Regions from separate parts of the Phytobacter diazotrophicus genome, predicted to be linked through region 1. Evidence: riboswitches for the same ligand, from Rfam matches in the RefSeq annotation. Region 1 holds a riboswitch; each other region holds the start of a gene.
What was found. A riboswitch is a leader RNA that binds a small molecule or an ion and turns the genes downstream of it on or off. The one in region 1 is predicted to bind thiamine pyrophosphate.
Positions count from the first base shown of each region.

Region 1 (6,371 bases):
TAATATAAGTTTAAAGATATTGCATTGAATATAGCACAGCAGCGGTCATCCCCTGTGGGTAAAACATGAATTCTTGGGCAATATCAAATATTCATATGATGCGGTGAATAATATGTTAAGCGTTAGTTTATAGCGTGAAAATAAAGAGCAGGAAGATAAAGTATTTCTGCATATTAAGGGATATGCAAAAATATTTTAAATATTAAAGGAAACTACTATGAGGACAAGTATCAGCCAGGAAAGTGCTGTGCCTTTAGCAGGCCAACAAAAGCGAACCAAAGCGCGAATTGTAATTTTATTGTTATTATCTATCGGTACGATGATCAATTATCTGGATCGGACTATCTTAGGTATTGTCGCTCCGGCACTCAGCACTGAGATCCATATTGATCCCGCCATGATGGGTATTGTGTTCTCGGCCTTTGCCTGGACCTACGCGCTGGCACAAATCCCCGGAGGCATGTTTTTAGATCGCTTCGGAAACAAAATAACCTACGCCCTTTCTATCTTTTTCTGGTCGGCTTTTACCTTACTGCAAAGTTTTTCAGTGGGCTTAAAATCTCTACTGCTATTTCGTTTAGGCCTGGGGATCAGTGAAGCCCCCTGTTTCCCGGTTAACAGTCGCGTCGTAGGAACATGGTTTCCACAGCATGAACGCGCCCGGGCAACGGCAACCTACACTGTCGGAGAATATATTGGCCTGGCCGCTTTCTCGCCGATTTTATTTTTAATCCTTGAGCACCACGGCTGGAGAACATTATTTTTCATCACCGGCGCACTCGGTATAGCCTTTACGTTTGTATGGTGGAAGTTTTATAAAGAGCCCCACGAATCAACAACGGCAAATAAAGAAGAGCTGGAATACATTGGAGTCGGAAATAAAGAAAAAGGCAGTGAAAACATCCCTTTTAACTGGCCGGACGCCAAAAAACTGCTGTGTTGCCGACAGGTCATTGGCGCCAGCTTAGGGCAATTTGCAGGTAACACCACGCTGGTGTTCTTTCTGACATGGTTTCCCACTTATCTTGCCCACGAGCGGCATCTCCCGTGGCTGCACGTCGGTTTTTTTGCGACCTGGCCGTTTCTCTCGGCGGCGGTAGGCATCATTTTTGGCGGATGGATTTCCGATAAATTATTGAAGAAAACCGCATCGGTAAATATCAGCAGAAAGCTGCCGATCATTTCCGGCCTGCTGCTCTCCAGTTGTATTATCACAGCAAACTGGGTATCGAATAACACGCTGGTGATCGTGATTATGTCGATTGCCTTTTTCGGCCAGGGCATGGTCGGACTAGGCTGGACGTTAATTTCCGATATTGCGCCGAAAAATATGGCGGGGCTGACAGGTGGAATCTTTAACTTCTGCGCTAATATGGCGTCCATTATTACGCCGCTGATCATAGGGTTTATTATTTCCGGTACCGGGAATTTCTTCTACGCGCTTATCTATATTGGTCTGACAGCGCTGATTGGCGTTGTCGCTTATATTTTTATCATTGGCGATATCAAACGCATTGTACTGAAATAACCCACCGCTCCCGGCAACCGTCAGCCGGGAGCGTTTTTCGCCTCAGACGTCTTTGACCCGGCTGGTCAGAAAAAGCGTCACCAGCGAAAGCACCGCTATCACCCAGTACACCTTCGCATGGCCGAAGCTTTGTGCCAGCGCGCCCTGTATCACCCCGGCGAGGATCACCCCCGTAGAGATACTGTTAGTGAACAGCGTCGTTGCGGACCCGGCGCGGCCTGGCATCAGATCCTGAAACCATAGCATGCCTATACCGGCAATAATCCCAATAAAGATAGCGTTAAAGAGCTGCAGACCAAGCAGAGCTTCACGGCTATGGAACATGATAAGCCCTACATAGAAGACCACGCCCGCCGCCACTGCGCTGACCATCATCCTGCGTTTACCAAAGCGCTTAACGTAGTAACCTGCCAGGATCATTGCCGGGATCTCAAGCCCCGCGGCCGTTCCCATTAATACGCCCGCCAGACTGTCCGGTAACCCCAGCTCGCTGCTGATCCACAGCGGCATATCAATGATGTACATCGTGTTGCAGGTCCACATCATCGTCGAGGCGATAAACAACATACGGACGTTCTTATTGCCCCAGCCACTGACTTCTGTAACAGCAATATCCGCAGGCTGTTCAATTCGCTTCACAGAGGGCAACCAGAGCGCCACCAGTACCAGGCTGATTACGAAGATACCAGCGGCAATCGAGTACATGGCGGTAAAGCCATAGTTGAGTGCCAGCATGAAGGCCATCGGCGGGCCAATAACCCATGCCACCGAAATTTGCGCACGCATGATCGAGCTGAACATCACCACTTCACGCGCCGAACTGTCTGCGTATTCCCGCGCCAGCGCGAAAAGCTGCGGCATAGCAGTACTGGCAAGCGACGCCAGCATCACGCCACAGGTGATTAAGGTCAGATAATGTCGATTGAAAGCAAACAGAAGAGCATTACCCACCGCCATCAGGCAGCAAAACATAATCAATTTTTTCCGATCGCCCTGTTGGTCAGAGCGTTTTGCCAGCCCGAGGCTGACCAGGATCCCGGCAATGGCGTTAACGGTATAAAACAGTCCAACCCAAAACGGTTGCGCACCCACCTCGCGACTCAGAAACAGGCTCAGCGTTGGGGCCTGCAAAGCACCAGCAACACCGATCATAAACGCGACGATCATAAAAGCGATGAAGACCCCATTCAGGCGACGTCCCATCGTGACTAACCAGAGCATAAAGATCCCTTGCATGCGAAAGAAACGAAAAAAGCCAGCAGATAATAACTGCTGGCGTGGTGATTAGCACCAATACTCAGTCACACATGATGGACGCGTTTCAGGGTTTCGAGACCGGGATTGTCACTTCCCACTGCATTAATTCTTCGAGCATTTTCAGCCGCTGATTCGTACTCAAACGAAAAAGCCGGGACGCATTCTGCGTCGCACGAAAATACGCTAAGTAAAATTGCTGTGTAGACGATCTCTTCATAACCACCTCCTCGCTTCATCACGGAAGATTATTGGCTTAATATAGGGATAAATAAATTGCTGACTTTTCATCAGGAGTTCCCCTTTTATGCCATCAGGTCGCCTGCAACAACAGTTCATTCGTCTGTGGCAATGTTGCGACGGGAAATCTCAGGAGACTACGCTCAATGAATTGGCCGATCTGCTGAGCTGTTCGCGTCGCCATATGCGGACCCTGCTCAATACCATGCAAGAGCGCGGCTGGCTGACATGGGAGGCTGAAGCCGGTCGCGGCAAGCGTTCACGCCTGACTTTTCTTTATACCGGCCTTGCCTTACAGCAACAGCGGGCAGAGGATTTGCTGGAGCAGGATCGTATTGAGCAACTGGTTCAACTGGTGGGCGATAAGAGCGCCGTCCGCCAGATGCTGATCTCGCATTTGGGCCGCAGCTTCCGCCAGGGGCGGCATATTCTGCGGGTTTTGTACTACCGTCCTCTACGTAACCTACTGCCAGGCACCGCCCTGCGGCGCTCTGAAACCCACATGGCGCGGCAAATTTTTAGCGCTCTGACTCGCATAAATGAGGAAAATGGGGAACTGGAAGCCGATATCGCGCATCACTGGAAAGCGATCACGCCGTTCCACTGGCGTTTTTATTTGCGCCCCGGCATCCATTTTCACCATGGCCGTGAACTTGAGATGCGCGATGTTATTGCGTCCCTCGAACGAGTTTGCACGCTGCCGCTCTACTCGCATATCACCCAGGTTATCTCCCCGACGCCATGGACGCTGGATATTCATCTGTCACAGCCGGACAACTGGCTGCCCTGGCTGATGGGGCATGTACCCGCCATGATCCTGCCGCAGGAGTGGAACTCGATGGCCAACTTCGCCAGCCATCCGGTCGGCACCGGGCCTTATGCTGTCACCCGCAATAACAATAACCAACTGAAAATCCATGCGTTTGATGATTACTTTGGGTATCGCGCGCTTATTGATGAAGTTAATGTCTGGGTACTGCCGGAAATTGGTGATGAACCGAACGGCGGCCTGACCATCGACGGACCAACCGACGGTGAAAAAGCGGTCGAAAGCCGCCTTGAAGAGGGCTGTTATTATTTGCTCTTCGACGCACGCTCGCACCGGGGAGCAAACCAGGGGGTTCGCGACTGGATAAGCCAGGTGCTCTCCCCTACCCGGCTGCTCTATCACGCCGAAGAACATTATCAGCAGTACTGGTTCCCGGCGTACGGACTGCTACCGCGCTGGCACCATGCGCGACCAGCCAGTGGTGAAAAACCGGCGGGGCTGGAATCGCTCACGCTGACCTTCTACCGCGATCACAACGAGCATAAAGCCATTGCCAACACCATGAGCAAGCTACTGGCGCAACATGATATACGCCTGGAGATACAAGAGGTGGATTATGAAGAGTGGCACCGTGGCGATATCGTCAGTGATATCTGGCTTAATAGCGCCAACTTCACGCTGCCGCTCGATTTTTCTCTCTTCACGCATTTGTATGAAGTTCCGCTGATTCAACACTGCGTCCCGCTGGACTGGCAGGCCGATGCTGAGCGTTGGCGAGCCGGGAAAATGAATCTGGCCGTCTGGTGCCAGCAGTTACTGGAAAGCAAAGCCATGGTACCGCTGATTCACCACTGGCTGCGGATTCAGGGCCAGCGCAGTATGCGCGGTCTGCGTATGAACACCCTTGGCTGGTTTGACTTCAAATCCGCATGGTTCGCCCCGCCGGACCCGTAATCACTGAGATTCCGGCTCTTCCTGCTGAATGATGAAGGGGCGCTTTCAGAAAACTTACAAAATCATTACAATGGCGCGGTGCTCAACGGGGTGCTGCGCCAAAAGCGTGTGCTGAGAAAATACCCGTCGAACCTGATCCGGATAACGCCGGCGAAGGGATTTGAGGCTATCGCTTAAATCCTCTTTGCCACCCATTTTTGAGGTGCAAAGTGCTTAAAAAAGTTCTGCCATTCCTGCTGCTTGCCGCAGCCCCTGCTTTCGCGAAACCGACCCTGACCGTTTACACCTACGACTCCTTCTCTGCGGAATGGGGACCGGGGCCAGCGGTAAAAAAAGCCTTCGAAGCCGACTGCAACTGCGAACTGAAATTTGTCGCGCTGGAAGATGGCGTATCGCTGCTTAACCGCCTGCGTATGGAAGGTAAAAACAGCAAAGCGGACGTGGTGCTGGGGCTGGATAACAACCTGCTTGAAGCCGCCACGCAGACCAAACTGTTCGCCAAAAGCGGTATTTCACCCGACGCCGTTAGCGTGCCTGGCGGCTGGAAAAACGACACCTTCGTTCCCTTCGACTACGGCTGGTTCGCGTTCGTTTATGACAAAAATAAACTGCAAAATCCGCCAAAGAGCCTGAAAGAGCTGGTAGAAAGCTCGCAGAAATGGCGTGTGATTTATGAAGATCCGCGTACCAGCACACCAGGTCTCGGCCTGCTGCTGTGGATGCAGAAAGTGTACGGCGATAAAGCCCCGGAAGCCTGGCAAAAACTGGCAGCCAAAACCGTGACGGTCACCAAAGGCTGGAGCGAAGCGTACGGTCTGTTCCTGAAAGGGGAAGGCGACCTGGTGCTGAGCTATACCACCTCTCCGGCCTATCACATCATTGAAGAGAAGAAAGACAACTATGCAGCCGCAGCATTTACCGAAGGCCACTATCTGCAAGTTGAAGTCGCTGCCCGAACCGCCGCCAGCAAACAGCCGGAACTGGCAGAGAAGTTCCTGAAATTTATGGTCTCTCCGGCATTCCAGAATGCCATCCCGACCGGCAACTGGATGTACCCGGTCAGCAATGTCTCGCTGCCCGCCGCATTCGATACATTGGTGAAGCCGCAAACCTCGCTGGAATATAGCCCGCAAGACGTCGCAACCCAGCGCAGCGAATGGATTAACGCATGGCAACGCGCCGTCAGCCGCTAATCTTCGGCTGGCTGGTTCCCGGACTGGCCGCCGCCGCCCTGATGGTGGCGGTTGCCTTCTCCGCGTTTCTCGCGCTCTGGCAAAACGCTCCCGCGGCCGATCTGGCGGCACTCCTGCACGATAGCTATCTGTGGCACGTGGTGCGTTTCTCTTTCTGGCAGGCCTTTCTGTCGGCGTTGCTCTCCGTCGCACCGGCTATCTTTCTCGCTCGCGCGTTCTACCGGCGACGCTTCCCTGGCCGTCTTGCCCTGCTGCGCTTGTGCGCCATGACGCTGATCCTCCCGGTGCTGGTTGGGGTATTTGGTATTCTGAGTGTTTATGGCCGCCAGGGCTGGCTTGCCTCGGCGTTTCGCGCAGCAGGTCTGGAGTGGACATTTTCACCGTACGGATTGCCCGGCATTCTGCTGGCGCACGTCTTTTTTAACCTGCCGAT
Region 1 is NZ_CM125428.1:4,780,915-4,787,285, forward strand. Features, by position in the region: gene ACS0RQ_RS23205 (MFS transporter) at 218-1,528, shown strand; gene ACS0RQ_RS23210 (sugar efflux transporter) at 1,571-2,749, opposite strand; gene sgrT (glucose uptake inhibitor SgrT) at 2,850-3,002, opposite strand; gene sgrR (HTH-type transcriptional regulator SgrR) at 3,090-4,745, shown strand; TPP riboswitch at 4,822-4,922, shown strand; gene thiB (thiamine ABC transporter substrate binding subunit) at 4,955-5,938, shown strand; gene thiP (thiamine/thiamine pyrophosphate ABC transporter permease ThiP) at 5,914-6,371, shown strand, end outside.

Region 2 (6,371 bases), 570 kb from region 1:
ACCTGAATCAACGCTGAATTTCCTGCCAACGAGCGAATGCAGGGCGGCCGGATGCGACAGCGTCGGCCCAACGGGTCGGTTCAGGCAGCCGATAGCCTTTCATGCAACGCTGCACCCAGGCCAGCGCGGTATCCGTGCTCACCCGATGCCCTGTCGCCACGAAAAGAGGGTTACAGCGCGCCTTACTGCGCCAGACCCATGCCAGTTGCTCGCCTTTGTCCATCAACGGCGCCAGGGCGCCCGGTTCGTCAGAGAGTGGCTCAAACTTACCGCACAGCCGTTTTTTCGCCACGCCAATGGTTGGCACATCCACCAGCAGGCCAAAGTGGCTGGCAACCCCCAGACGCCGGGGATGTGATATTCCATGGCCATCGACAAATAGCAGATCCGGTTTTTGTGAGAGTTGCTCCCACGCCGCAAGCAGCGCGGGATATTCACGGAAAGAGAGAAAGCCGGGGATATAAGGCATCGTGGTCGCAATACGCGCCACTTTATACTCAACCAGTTCCAGTTCAGGCCAGGTCAACAGCACCATCGCAGCACGCGTCACTTCGCCGCCTTGCTCAAACCCTACATCCGCGCCGCCGATCAGGGCGGGAGGATCTTTTTCCAGACGATCCTCACGGGAAACAGAAGAGGCCAGTTCAATTTGTTGAGCGCGTAGCGACGCGAGATCCATAACGACTCCTTACTTGTGATACTGGGCTGAGAGTCTGTGCACCGCCTCCACAAATACGCCAGCATGTTCTGGCGGCACATCCTGATGGATGCCGTGACCGAGGTTGAACACATGCCCTTCACCCTGACCGAAACCAGCAAGTATAGACGCCACTTCGTCTTCGATGCGGCCAGGTGCGGCATAAAGCATCGAGGGATCCATGTTGCCCTGCAGCGCCACTTTGTGGCCGACACGGCGGCGTGCATCGCTGATATCTGTCGTCCAGTCGAGACCCAGAGCGTCACAACCCGTCTCCGCCATCGCTTCCAGCCACTGCCCACCGCCTTTGGTAAACAGCGTCACCGGTACACGCTTGCCCTCGTTTTCACGCAGCAGGCCGTCGACGATTTTATGCATGTAATAGAGCGAGAACTGCTTGTAATCGCGCCCGGTCAGCACGCCGCCCCAGGTGTCGAAAATCATCACCGATTGCGCACCCGCTTTGATCTGCGCGTTGAGGTACAGGGTGACGCTGCTGGCCAGCTTATCAAGCAACAAATGCAGCGTTTGCGGTTCGGCGTACATCATCTTTTTAATAACGGTAAAGGCTTTACTGCTGCCGCCTTCCACCATATAGGTTGCCAGCGTCCACGGACTGCCAGAGAAGCCAATCAGCGGCACTTCACCTTTCAGTTCACGGCGAATGGTACGCACGGCGTTCATGACGTAACCCAGTTCCTGCTCCGGGTCCGGCACGGGCAGTTTTTCAACATCCGCACAACAGGTAATGGGAGAGGTAAAACGTGGGCCTTCGCCCGCCTCGAAATAGAGCCCTAACCCCATCGCGTCCGGGATAGTCAGGATGTCGGAAAAAAGAATGGCCGCATCCAGCTTGTAGCGACGCAAAGGCTGAAGGGTGACTTCGCACGCCAGTTCGGCATTTTTGCACAGCGACATAAAATCACCCGCCTGTGCGCGCGTCGCTTTGTACTCCGGGAGATAGCGACCAGCCTGACGCATCATCCATACTGGCGTCACATCCACGGGCTGGCGCAGAAGTGCGCGAAGGTAGCGATCGTTTTTTAATTCGGTCATGTTTACAGTTCCTTATTGCGTCAGCCCGCCAGTGTAACACTACTCGTTCTTTACTCGTATTCTGCCCGGCACTGCGCCACCGTATCTTCAATCAAACGACGGGCAACAGTACCGGGCGGAGGCAGCAGCGGCAGGTCGTCGTAGCGGTACCAGCCCGCATCCAGCAGCTCTTTAGGATCGATAACAATCTCCCCGCTGTCATATTCCGCCATAAAAGCCGTCATTAGCGATTGCGGGAAAGGCCAGGGTTGCGAGGTGATGTAACGCAGGTTTTTCACTTTGATGCCGCTCTCTTCCATCACTTCACGCGCGACGGCCTGTTCCAGCGTTTCGCCCACTTCGACGAAACCGGCCAGAACGGTGTAAATACCATTGCGATGACGGGTGTGCTGAGCCAACAGAATTTTATCATCGCGGCGAATGGCAACGATAATGCAGGGCGCAATCTGCGGGTAATAACGTTCGCGGCAGTGGTCACATAACATGGCCCACTCTGTCTTGCTGGGGTGCATAGTATGTCCGCAATACCCACAAAACTTATGTGAGCGGTAAAACTCAGCCAGTTGAACACCGCGCCCGGCCAGTTGAAACAATCCAGCATCCTGTTCAATCACCTGGCGGACAGTTCCCATCTCCTGTCGACGATTCTGGCGGATCATCCACACAGGTTCGCCTTCCCATTCGCCTATCTGGAGTGCGCTTTGCCCCACAAGATCGAAATTTCCTGCATTACCGAGTGGTAATTCTCCCCCGGGCAACCATAATTTTTGTTCATGGCTTACGATCCACCAGCCATGATCTGATGACTCGATAATACGATGCATTTGTTTGCACTACCTTAGCTTTACTGGCATGTTGTTAACATTATTATTACATTCGAGCGTTTTTTAATCTTAATATTGCGGAGTCAATTATGCTAAACCAGTTAGCAACCCTGGCGGAACGAATTGGAGGAAGTAACGAACTGGTCGACAACTGGCTGTATAACCGAAAACAGCTACTGGTTCATTACTACAACCTGGTTGGCATAACACCTGGAAAAGGCTCGTACATGCAGCTGAATGAAAAAGCGCTGGACGAATTCTGTCATAACCTGGTTGAATACCTTTCCGCCGGTCATTTTAATATTTATGAACGGATTATCGGTGAAATGGAAGGGACCAGCCCACTTTTAGCCTCCACGCAGATTTACCCTCTCCTCGAAGCCAATACCCTGGAAATTATGGAGTACTACGACTCCAGCCTGGAAAATGCTATCGATGATGACAATTACGCTGAATTTCAGCAGGCGCTGTCTGATATCGGCGAAGCGCTTGCAGCCCGCTTTTCACTTGAAGACAAGTTGATCGTACTGGCATACGACAACAATCTTAAAGACGGCGCCAACGACGAAAGTGGAATGGCGCGTCCTGCTTGAGTTCTTTCTGATTAACGCGTAGTTTAAAAAACAGTCCCCGTCTTCGGACGGGGTTTTTCTTGTCGGAGTGCCTATATTTCCACAAAAGCATTCGCGATGCCCTAAAGAGGCGGCGCGAAGGATGAAGTGGAAAAGGCTGAGACCGTTAATTCGGGATCCGCGGAACCTGATCAGGTTAGAACCTGCGAAGGGAACAAGAGTAATCCATTCACATCAATCACCCTTGCGGTGATCTGCTGTTATTACTCCATCCGTCGTCTGACAAGCCATGTCCTTAACATTTGGAATGAGCTATGTCTGCAAACCAACTTACACGCCGTGAACAACGCGCCCAGGCGCAGCATTTTATCGACACGCTGGAAGGCACCGCTTTCCCGAATTCAAAACGCATCTATATTACCGGCTCACAGCCTGATATTCGTGTTCCGATGCGCGAAATCCAGCTTAGTCCGACGCTTATCGGCGGCTCAAAAGACAACCCTCAATACGAAGAAAACGAGGCGATTCCGGTCTATGACACGTCCGGTCCCTATGGCGACCCGAATGTGACTATCGACGTACAGCAGGGGCTGGCGAAACTGCGTCAGCCGTGGATCGATGCCCGCGACGATACCGAAAAACTGCGCGATCGCAGTTCGGTATACACCAAAGAGCGGCTTGCGGATGACGGCCTGAACGACCTGCGTTTTAGCGGCTTACTGACACCGAAACGGGCCAAAGCGGGCCAGCGTGTCACCCAGTTGCATTATGCGCGTCAGGGGATGGTGACCCCGGAGATGGAGTTTATCGCCATCCGTGAAAACATGGGCCGCGAGCGTATCCGCGGTGAGGTGTTGCGCCAGCAGCATCCTGGCCACGGCTTTGGCGCTAACCTGCCAGAAAATATCACCCCGGAATTTGTGCGCGACGAAGTGGCTGCCGGACGCGCCATCATCCCCGCCAACATCAACCACCCGGAGTCGGAACCGATGATCATCGGCCGCAATTTCCTGGTGAAGGTTAATGCCAACATCGGTAACTCCGCGGTCACCTCCTCCATCGAGGAAGAGGTGGAAAAACTGGTCTGGTCAACCCGCTGGGGTGCCGATACGGTGATGGATCTGTCGACGGGCCGCTATATTCACGAAACCCGCGAGTGGATCCTGCGTAACAGCCCGGTGCCAATTGGTACTGTACCGATCTACCAGGCGCTGGAGAAGGTGAACGGCATCGCCGAAAACCTGACATGGGAAGCGTTCCGCGACACCCTGCTGGAGCAGGCTGAGCAAGGCGTGGACTACTTCACCATCCACGCGGGCGTGTTGCTGCGCTACGTGCCGATGACTGCCAAACGCCTGACCGGCATCGTGTCACGCGGCGGTTCGATTATGGCGAAATGGTGCTTATCCCATCACAAAGAGAACTTCCTCTACGAGCACTTCCGTGAAATCTGCGAAATCTGCGCCGCCTATGATGTCTCACTGTCACTGGGCGATGGCCTGCGACCCGGCTCAATTCAGGATGCCAATGACGAAGCGCAATTCGCCGAACTTCGCACGCTGGGCGAGCTGACTAAAATTGCCTGGGAGTACGATGTGCAGGTGATGGTTGAAGGCCCTGGCCACGTGCCGATGCAGATGATTCGTCGCAACATGACCGAAGAGCTGGAGCATTGTCACGAAGCGCCGTTCTACACCCTGGGGCCGCTGACCACCGATATCGCACCGGGCTACGACCACTTCACCTCCGGGATTGGCGCGGCGATGATCGGCTGGTTCGGCTGCGCCATGCTCTGCTATGTCACGCCAAAAGAGCACCTCGGTTTGCCAAACAAAGAGGATGTGAAGCAAGGGCTGATTACCTACAAGATCGCCGCGCATGCCGCGGATCTCGCCAAAGGCCATCCCGGCGCGCAGATCCGCGATAACGCCATGTCCAAAGCGCGTTTCGAATTCCGCTGGGAAGACCAGTTCAACCTTGCGCTCGACCCGTTCACCGCCCGTGCGTATCACGATGAAACCCTGCCGCAGGAGTCGGGCAAAGTCGCCCACTTCTGCTCCATGTGCGGGCCGAAATTCTGCTCAATGAAAATCAGCCAGGAAGTGCGCGATTACGCCGCAGCCCAGACCATCGAAGTGGGGATGGCGGATATGTCAGAAAACTTCCGCGCCAAAGGCGGTGAAATCTATCTCAAAAAGGAGGAGGCCTGATGTATCAACCCGATTTCCCAAGAGTGCCCCTTCGCTTAGGCCTTTACCCGGTGGTGGACAGCGTGGCGTGGATTGAACGCCTGCTCGACGCCGGCGTGCGAACCATTCAGCTACGCATCAAAGATAAGCGTGATGAAGAGGTTGAAGCCGACGTTGTAGCGGCCATTGCACTGGGGCGTCGTTACGATGCCCGCCTGTTTATCAACGACTACTGGCGGCTGGCGATAAAACATAACGCTTACGGTGTACATCTGGGTCAGGAAGACCTGGAAACCACCGATTTGAAGGCGATCCAGGCTGCGGAATTACGCCTCGGCGTATCGACTCACGACGATATGGAAATTGACGTGGCGCTCGCCGCACGCCCGTCCTATATCGCCCTGGGGCATGTCTTCCCGACGCAGACGAAACAGATGCCCTCCGCGCCGCAGGGACTGGAGCAACTGGCGCGGCATATCGAAAGGCTTGCCGATTATCCGACCGTCGCCATCGGCGGGATAAGCCTTGCCCGTGCGCCCGCAGTGCTGGGAACTGGCGTTGGCAGCATTGCGGTCGTCAGCGCGATTACGCAGGCGGCTGACTGGCGTGAGGCAACGGCGCAATTACTGGCTCTGGCGGGGGTTGGCGATGAATGATCGTGACTTTATGCGCTATAGCCGCCAGATGTTGCTGGAAGATATTGCCATCGACGGGCAACAAAAATTGCTCGCCAGCCGGGTGCTGATTATCGGGTTGGGCGGGTTAGGCTCCCCCGCCGCGCTCTACCTGGCGGGCGCAGGCGTGGGGACGCTGGTGCTGGCGGACGACGACGATGTGCATCTGAGTAATCTGCAGCGGCAAATCGTGTTTACCACTGACGACATTGCCCGGTCGAAATCGCAGGTCACTAAACAGCGACTGGGACGGCTGAACCCCGAAATTTCGCTGATCGCCCTTGAGCAGCGCCTTTCCGGCGAGGCGTTGCGCCACGCGGTGGACAATGCCGATCTGGTACTCGATTGCACCGATAATA
Region 2 is NZ_CM125428.1:5,352,917-5,359,287, forward strand. Features, by position in the region: gene nfi (deoxyribonuclease V) at 8-679, opposite strand; gene hemE (uroporphyrinogen decarboxylase) at 689-1,753, opposite strand; gene nudC (NAD(+) diphosphatase) at 1,804-2,577, opposite strand; gene rsd (sigma D regulator) at 2,667-3,170, shown strand; TPP riboswitch at 3,224-3,380, shown strand; gene thiC (phosphomethylpyrimidine synthase ThiC) at 3,464-5,359, shown strand; gene thiE (thiamine phosphate synthase) at 5,359-5,994, shown strand; gene thiF (thiazole biosynthesis adenylyltransferase ThiF) at 5,987-6,371, shown strand, end outside.
Region 2: another riboswitch for thiamine pyrophosphate. It lies ahead of thiC (phosphomethylpyrimidine synthase ThiC); the one in region 1 lies ahead of thiB (thiamine ABC transporter substrate binding subunit).

Region 3 (6,371 bases), 2.7 Mb from region 1:
GTAACGGCGTCAAAGTCTTCCAGTTGCCAGTCGCTACCGTCCAGCCATGTCCAGTTTGCTCTGCGGGAATGCAGGAACAATGTACGCAGAAAAGGACGGTCGTTCTCTTGCCAGGGGCGAATAATCAATAGGATTTCCTGAAATTAACGGTGGTAAAAGATGTCGCCATTGTAGGCTTTCAAAATTTTACCGTCGGCGTCCGTGATAAGCACGTAATTTCCACCCATATAGGTCCAGTGGCTACCCGGATCAGGCGCAGGCAAATTGCGCAGATTCCACTGCTTAATGTTGTACTCTTCGCTACGGTACATTTCGGGCACCGTATCGCCGATGGTGAATTTAGTGAAATCGGCAACAAAATCCTTCACTTCATAAGACTGGGTTCCGCCCGTCGCGGCAGGGGGTTGCGGTGCAGCAAAAGTCGCACTGGCCGTTGCCAATAATGTTCCCAGAAGCAACATTTTTGTTTTACCCATAATCTCTCCAGGTGTCGTGGGTTTTCATTTCGCGGGGCTTATCATCGACTACCGTCTGGCGACGTCGCAACCGCGAAAATGTTATGAAAATAATGCTTTGGTAAAAAGTGTAAGCAAAAGAAGAGAACAGCAGGAGAGGCGGAACGCTTTTTTCGCTATCCGCCTGAGTATAAAAGTGTTTTTAAGAGAAATCCTGGCTATATTTCAATACGTTAGTGCGCAGAAAATCCTTCCAGCACGATTTTGCCTACCGCACGGTGCGTTTCAAGCAACTGGTGCGCTTTACGCAGATTTTGTGCGTTGATGGCGCCGAAGTGTTCTCCCAGCGTGGTTTTGATAACCCCATCATCAATAAGTGCGGCGACACGCGCCAGTAAACGGTGTTGCTCAGCGATATCGGCGGTCCCGAACATGGAGCGGGTAAACATAAATTCCCAGTGCAGAGAAATGCTTTTCACTTTTAAGGGCACAGCATCAAGTGATTGCGGATCGTCAATCAGGGCCAGTTTGCCTTGTGGTTGCAGGGCGTTGATCAACTGCTGATAGTGCTGCTCCGTGTTGTTGAGGCTGGCAACGTGGCTGACCTGCTTAATGCCAATACGCGCCAGCTCCTCGGTTAACGGCTTGCTGTGATCGATAACATGGTGCGCGCCCAACTCGCTGACCCACTGCTGGCTTTGCGGGCGGGATGCCGTGCCAATCACCGTCAGGCGGGTCAACTTACGCGCCAGTTGCGTCAGAATGGAGCCTACGCCGCCTGCGGCACCGACAATCAGCAGCACGTCGCCTTCGTTGCCCTTTTCACGTACGCCTAAACGGTCAAACAACATTTCCCAGGCAGTAATGGCGGTCAGCGGGAGGGCTGCGGCAGAGGCGAAATCCAGCGAGGCAGGTTTGCGGGCGGCAATGCGCTCATCCACCAGTTGAAATTCGCTGTTACTGCCAGGACGGGTCAATGCCCCGGCATACCAGACTTCGTCACCGGGCTTAAATAACGTGACCTTGTCGCCAACGGCGCTAACCACACCGGTCGCATCCCAGCCCAGCACGCGGGGTTTATCGGCGTTAAACCCGGCGCGGACTTTGGTATCCACCGGGTTAACAGAGATGGCTTTTACTTCTACCAGCACATCATGACCTTCGGCTTTCGGTGTCGGTAATTCAATGTCGGTTAAAAAGTCAATGTTGCTGCCGTTCTGTGCGGCCTGAGTAATAGCAATAGCTTTCATAAACACTCCGTGATTTCAGTATTCGTCAGGGGATGTGTTAATGCTAGTTCGCCTGGAGGCAGGTGAAAAACCCGCGCGGGAGAGGAGGACTTATCCTCCAGAAGTGAAAATAGCGTGCGATGCCTCAACGCTGAAAGTTTCTTGCGGCGAGCAGTGACAGCACTCTGCCAGGTATGGCAGAGTGCTGTGCACGGTATTTTGGGCTGAGCAGCAGAGTACAACGGGTTCAATGATTTCAGTTGCGACCTCCTGATATTGCAGCCAGTGGTGCTGTTACTATTTATTTTTAAACTCAATATTGCCTTTTCTATCGACTGAATTGATTAATTTCTTTTAACTTTTTGCCGATGGTACTGTTAATTACCCGGTGAAGGAGGTTGCTTTGAAACGGATTCTTACTGTGATGTTGGGCGTGGGCATATGCGCTGGCGCTCTTGCTGATTCGGGATCCCCGCAACTGAAACTGGAAAGCCAGAGGCTGATTCGCGAGTCTGGACATGAATGCAACAAGGTGGAAGGCGTTTATCCTTCCGCGTTTGGTGGTTCTCTGATTGTGATTTGTGATGATTCGCGCAGGTACACGATCAAGAATAAAGATGGCCGCTATGTCGTTGGTGTGGCTGAGTAGGGCATCCGGCATGGCAAGGATGCAAAACGGGTATAGAAAAGCAGGATACTCATGAGTATTGCCTGCTTTTCTGTATAACCCCTAATGGAAGGGGTTATTGCAAATTAACGAACCGTACCAAAGACAGGACAAACAAAATCGCGTGTTGATGGTGTGTTGTGCTGCATTCTTTTTGTTCCTGTCAGTCAGTGATTAATACAAAATCGCCGTGATCTCTGCCTTTATGACGATTCCAACTGGCGGAGCTAAAGCCGTTCTCATCCAGATAAACACCAATCACATAAGTTTTGTTTGTTATCACGTAATAATTTTCATTTTTACGCGTGATCTTTGCGGGTTCATCTTTAACCATTGCCGAGGTGTAACCATTGCCGATCACAACAGTGAAATAGCCACTATCATTGCCGCGTAATTTAATGGCATGGAGCCTGTCAGGTACTCCTGAGGCGGCTACTTGTTCCACTTTTTCAACGTCGCTTTTATGACTACGCTCTTTAGCATGTACTTCTCTGGCGCTAACTTCATGAGCAGAATTAGCCATAACACAACCGGAAAGTAAACAAACCACTACGCCCGCTAAAACACTTTTTTTCATAGATCCCCAAATACATTAAATTTAATATAACCCGCAGTACATATCGCTAAGACGATGAAAACCATAAAAGCAGCAACATAGAGAAGGAATTTCTTCACTTCCTGTTTATCCCCTTCATTAACTCGAGCAGAATAAAAACAATCCCTATTTCAACAAGGTAAATAAAAATACTTATTGTTTCTTCCATTATGCGACATCAGCGCAATTTGCTTTGCTGAGCTCCTAATTCAAGCTTGTAGCAATCATTCCTTTTATCGCTAAATCCTGGCATTGCTCAGCGCTAATTGAGAAGGTGTTAGCTTCTATACGTGCGCTTACTAAATCTTGCAGATGCTTAAACTGATATTCGTCATGCTTAGCCTTAACACTACCTAAAGCAGCGCATAATGCAGCAGGTGATGCAGAGCTGTAATCAACGGAGCTTTGTGAATGATCAGCAATGCAACCGGTAAGCACAAGAGAGAGAATAAAAATACAGACATTAGCCTTCATCATTAACCCTAATAAGTCATTTTCCAAAGTAATACTTTCTAAATTAATGCTCCTGATAAAGCTTTTCAGAGCCTGTTTACCGGTTACCGATTTAAACGTAAACATACAAAATGCTGTTTGTAGAAAACATAAAAAAGCATTAAGAATATTCTTTTTATTTTGAAGAGTAAAAAAAGTGAATTTATCTTACGTAGCGAAAAAAAGTGCGTCAATGCAGGAAGGGTGAATTTAACTTGATGTTTTGAGTTGGAACTAATAGCTGGCTAATTAATAAATGTTGAATAAAAACTATCGATGATTAAGACTAATGCTGCATTTAATTTTACATATATCTCCTTGGGTACTGGTGCTTTTCAAAAAAATTTTTAGCCTTTACCGTCAGGTTGTAACTTGTCATAGTGTTCTTTGTCTCAGTGTATTAAGAAGGAGGGAGGTGTTCTACATATCGTCTGTGTACAATAAAATTTCTTTCTTTTTCTCTTCCGCCAAACCTGTAGTGATGCAGCAGCCAACAGCACTATATTATCTGTCCTGACATTAGTAATTCTTAGCATTCGCCGTTTATGATAGAAGAAAGTGATTTATATGTTAAATTAAGTTACTCACACGAAACTCAAAAACACATTCGTACATTATATTTAATAAGTAGAATATTTTCCTTTTACCAGAGGCCAATGCGAGGAACTTTTGTACCTGTTTTTTCACTTGCTGCGATAAACAGAGTATTACGTGGCAGGGTGGCTGAATCGGCACCGGAAAGTGAAAGTAGAAAACGATTATTGCTGTGAAAACCGTCTGGTTCGAGCCAGTAAAGTGGCAAGGATATATTTAGAGACATAATTGTAAAAAGATCTCGTTTTTATCACCATGGGTTTGACCAACCAGTGCGATATTCACTGCGATAAAATGGGTATAAAAATAACATAATGCGATCGCTCCTCTAGGTGCCAAAGTCATGGCCTGACAGGCAAGCTTGCAACGACAAGCCACTTCCTTTACGCTGGCTTCCTCTTAAAAGAGACCTAATTGAATGACTCGGGGTGCCCCTTTTCACAAAGGGCTGAGAAATACCCGTACCACCTGATCTGGATAATGCCAGCGTAGGGAAGTCAGATGCCTGCCCGGCATCCCTTCTTCACGCCGGGCAGGAGCGAATCGATGCAACCTGACCTGCTTCACCGTGCGCAAATCGCGCAAATTCTTCAGCAATTCCGTCAATGTAAGCCGCTTGTTCACTGCATAACCAACGATGTGGTGCAGACCTTTACGGCCAATGTTCTGCTGGCGTTGGGGGCGTCCCCGGCGATGGTGATTGACCGCGACGAGGCGCAGCTATTTGCCGCCATTGCTGACGTGCTGCTGATTAATGTCGGCACACTGACCCGGGAACGCGCCGATGCGATGCACGCGGCCATCTTGAGCGCTAATGCCGCCCGTAAACCCTGGACGCTGGATCCGGTTGCCGTCGGGGCATTAACCTTCCGCAGCGATTTTTGTCGCGAGCTTTTGTCTTTGCAGCCTGCCGCCATACGCGGTAACGCTTCGGAAATTATGGCGCTTGCCGGGGTGAGTGCCGGAGGGCGCGGTGTCGACACTACCGATACCGCCATTGCCGCGCTGCCTGCGGCCCAGGCGCTGGCACGCCAGACGGGGGCCATTGTTGCGGTAACCGGTGAGGTGGATTACATCACCGATGGTCTTCACACCCTGCGCGTTACGGGGGGCGACCTGCTGATGACCCGGGTGGTGGGAACAGGCTGTGCGCTCTCTGCGGTGGTAGCCGCCTGCTGCGCATTGCCCGGCGATCGTCTGTATAACGTGGCGGCGGCCTGTGCCTTTATGGCACAGGCAGGCAGCCTGGCCGTGGCGACCACGCACGGGCCTGGCAGCTTTATCCCGGCGTTTCTCGATGCCCTCTATACGCTTCATGGGGAGGTGCTGGTATGAAACGGATCAACGCACTGACCATTGCCGGAACGGATCCCAGCGGCGGGGCGGGTATTCAGGCGGATTTGAAAACTTTTTCGGCGCTGGGTGCCTACGGCTGTTCGGTCATTACCGCGCTGGTGGCGCAAAATACCCGTGGCGTACAGTCGGTTTATCGCATTGAACCTGATTTTGTTGCCGCGCAACTGGATTCGGTGTTCAGCGATGTACGCATTGATACGACCAAAATCGGCATGCTGGCGGAAACCGATATTGTTGAAGCGGTGGCGGAGCGTTTGCGCCGCTATCAGGTGCAAAATGTGGTGCTCGATACCGTCATGCTGGCAAAAAGCGGTGACCCGCTGCTTTCCCCCTCGGCGGTAACGGCGCTGCGACAACATCTGCTGCCACAGGTATCACTGATTACTCCCAATCTGCCCGAGGCCGCCGCGCTGCTGGATGCCCCTCACGCCCGCAACGAACGTGAGATGCATGAGCAGGGGCAGGCGTTGCTGGCGCTGGGATGCGAAGCGGTGTTAATCAAAGGCGGGCATCTGGAAAACGATGAAAGTCCGGACTGGCTGTTTACCCGTAATGGTACTGAACGTTTTACCGCCCCCCGAATAAAAACCAAAAATACCCACGGCACGGGCTGTACGCTGTCGGCCGCCCTGGCGGCACTGCGTCCACGTCACGCGGACTGGGCTTCAACGGTCAATGAGGCCAAGCGCTGGCTGTCAGCGGCGCTGGCCCAGGCAGACACGCTGGAGGTGGGACATGGCATCGGCCCGGTACACCATTTTCATGCGTGGTGGTGAGGGGCCCCGAATGGCGCTACACGTAATACGTAGCCCGGCTTAGCGTAGCGCCAGCCGGGTGGGGAATCGGGGGCAAAATAGTAAGCTTCGCACAGCGGTAAACCACTAGCCGAAACGTGCCACCAGAAAATGCTGAAAAACGGCGATATGGTGGCAAGCCTCGACAAACGGTACCAGGCTTATTCTGCCCATTCATCGGGTCAGGAC
Region 3 is NZ_CM125428.1:1,831,829-1,838,199, forward strand. Features, by position in the region: gene ACS0RQ_RS08795 (GNAT family N-acetyltransferase) at 1-128, opposite strand, end outside; gene ACS0RQ_RS08800 (RcnB family protein) at 144-476, opposite strand; gene ACS0RQ_RS08805 (zinc-binding alcohol dehydrogenase family protein) at 689-1,705, opposite strand; gene ACS0RQ_RS08810 (hypothetical protein) at 2,088-2,333, shown strand; gene ACS0RQ_RS08815 (hypothetical protein) at 2,515-2,928, opposite strand; gene ACS0RQ_RS08820 (hypothetical protein) at 3,151-3,525, opposite strand; TPP riboswitch at 4,447-4,544, shown strand; gene thiM (hydroxyethylthiazole kinase) at 4,579-5,367, shown strand; gene thiD (bifunctional hydroxymethylpyrimidine kinase/phosphomethylpyrimidine kinase) at 5,364-6,164, shown strand.
Region 3: another riboswitch for thiamine pyrophosphate. It lies ahead of thiM (hydroxyethylthiazole kinase); the one in region 1 lies ahead of thiB (thiamine ABC transporter substrate binding subunit).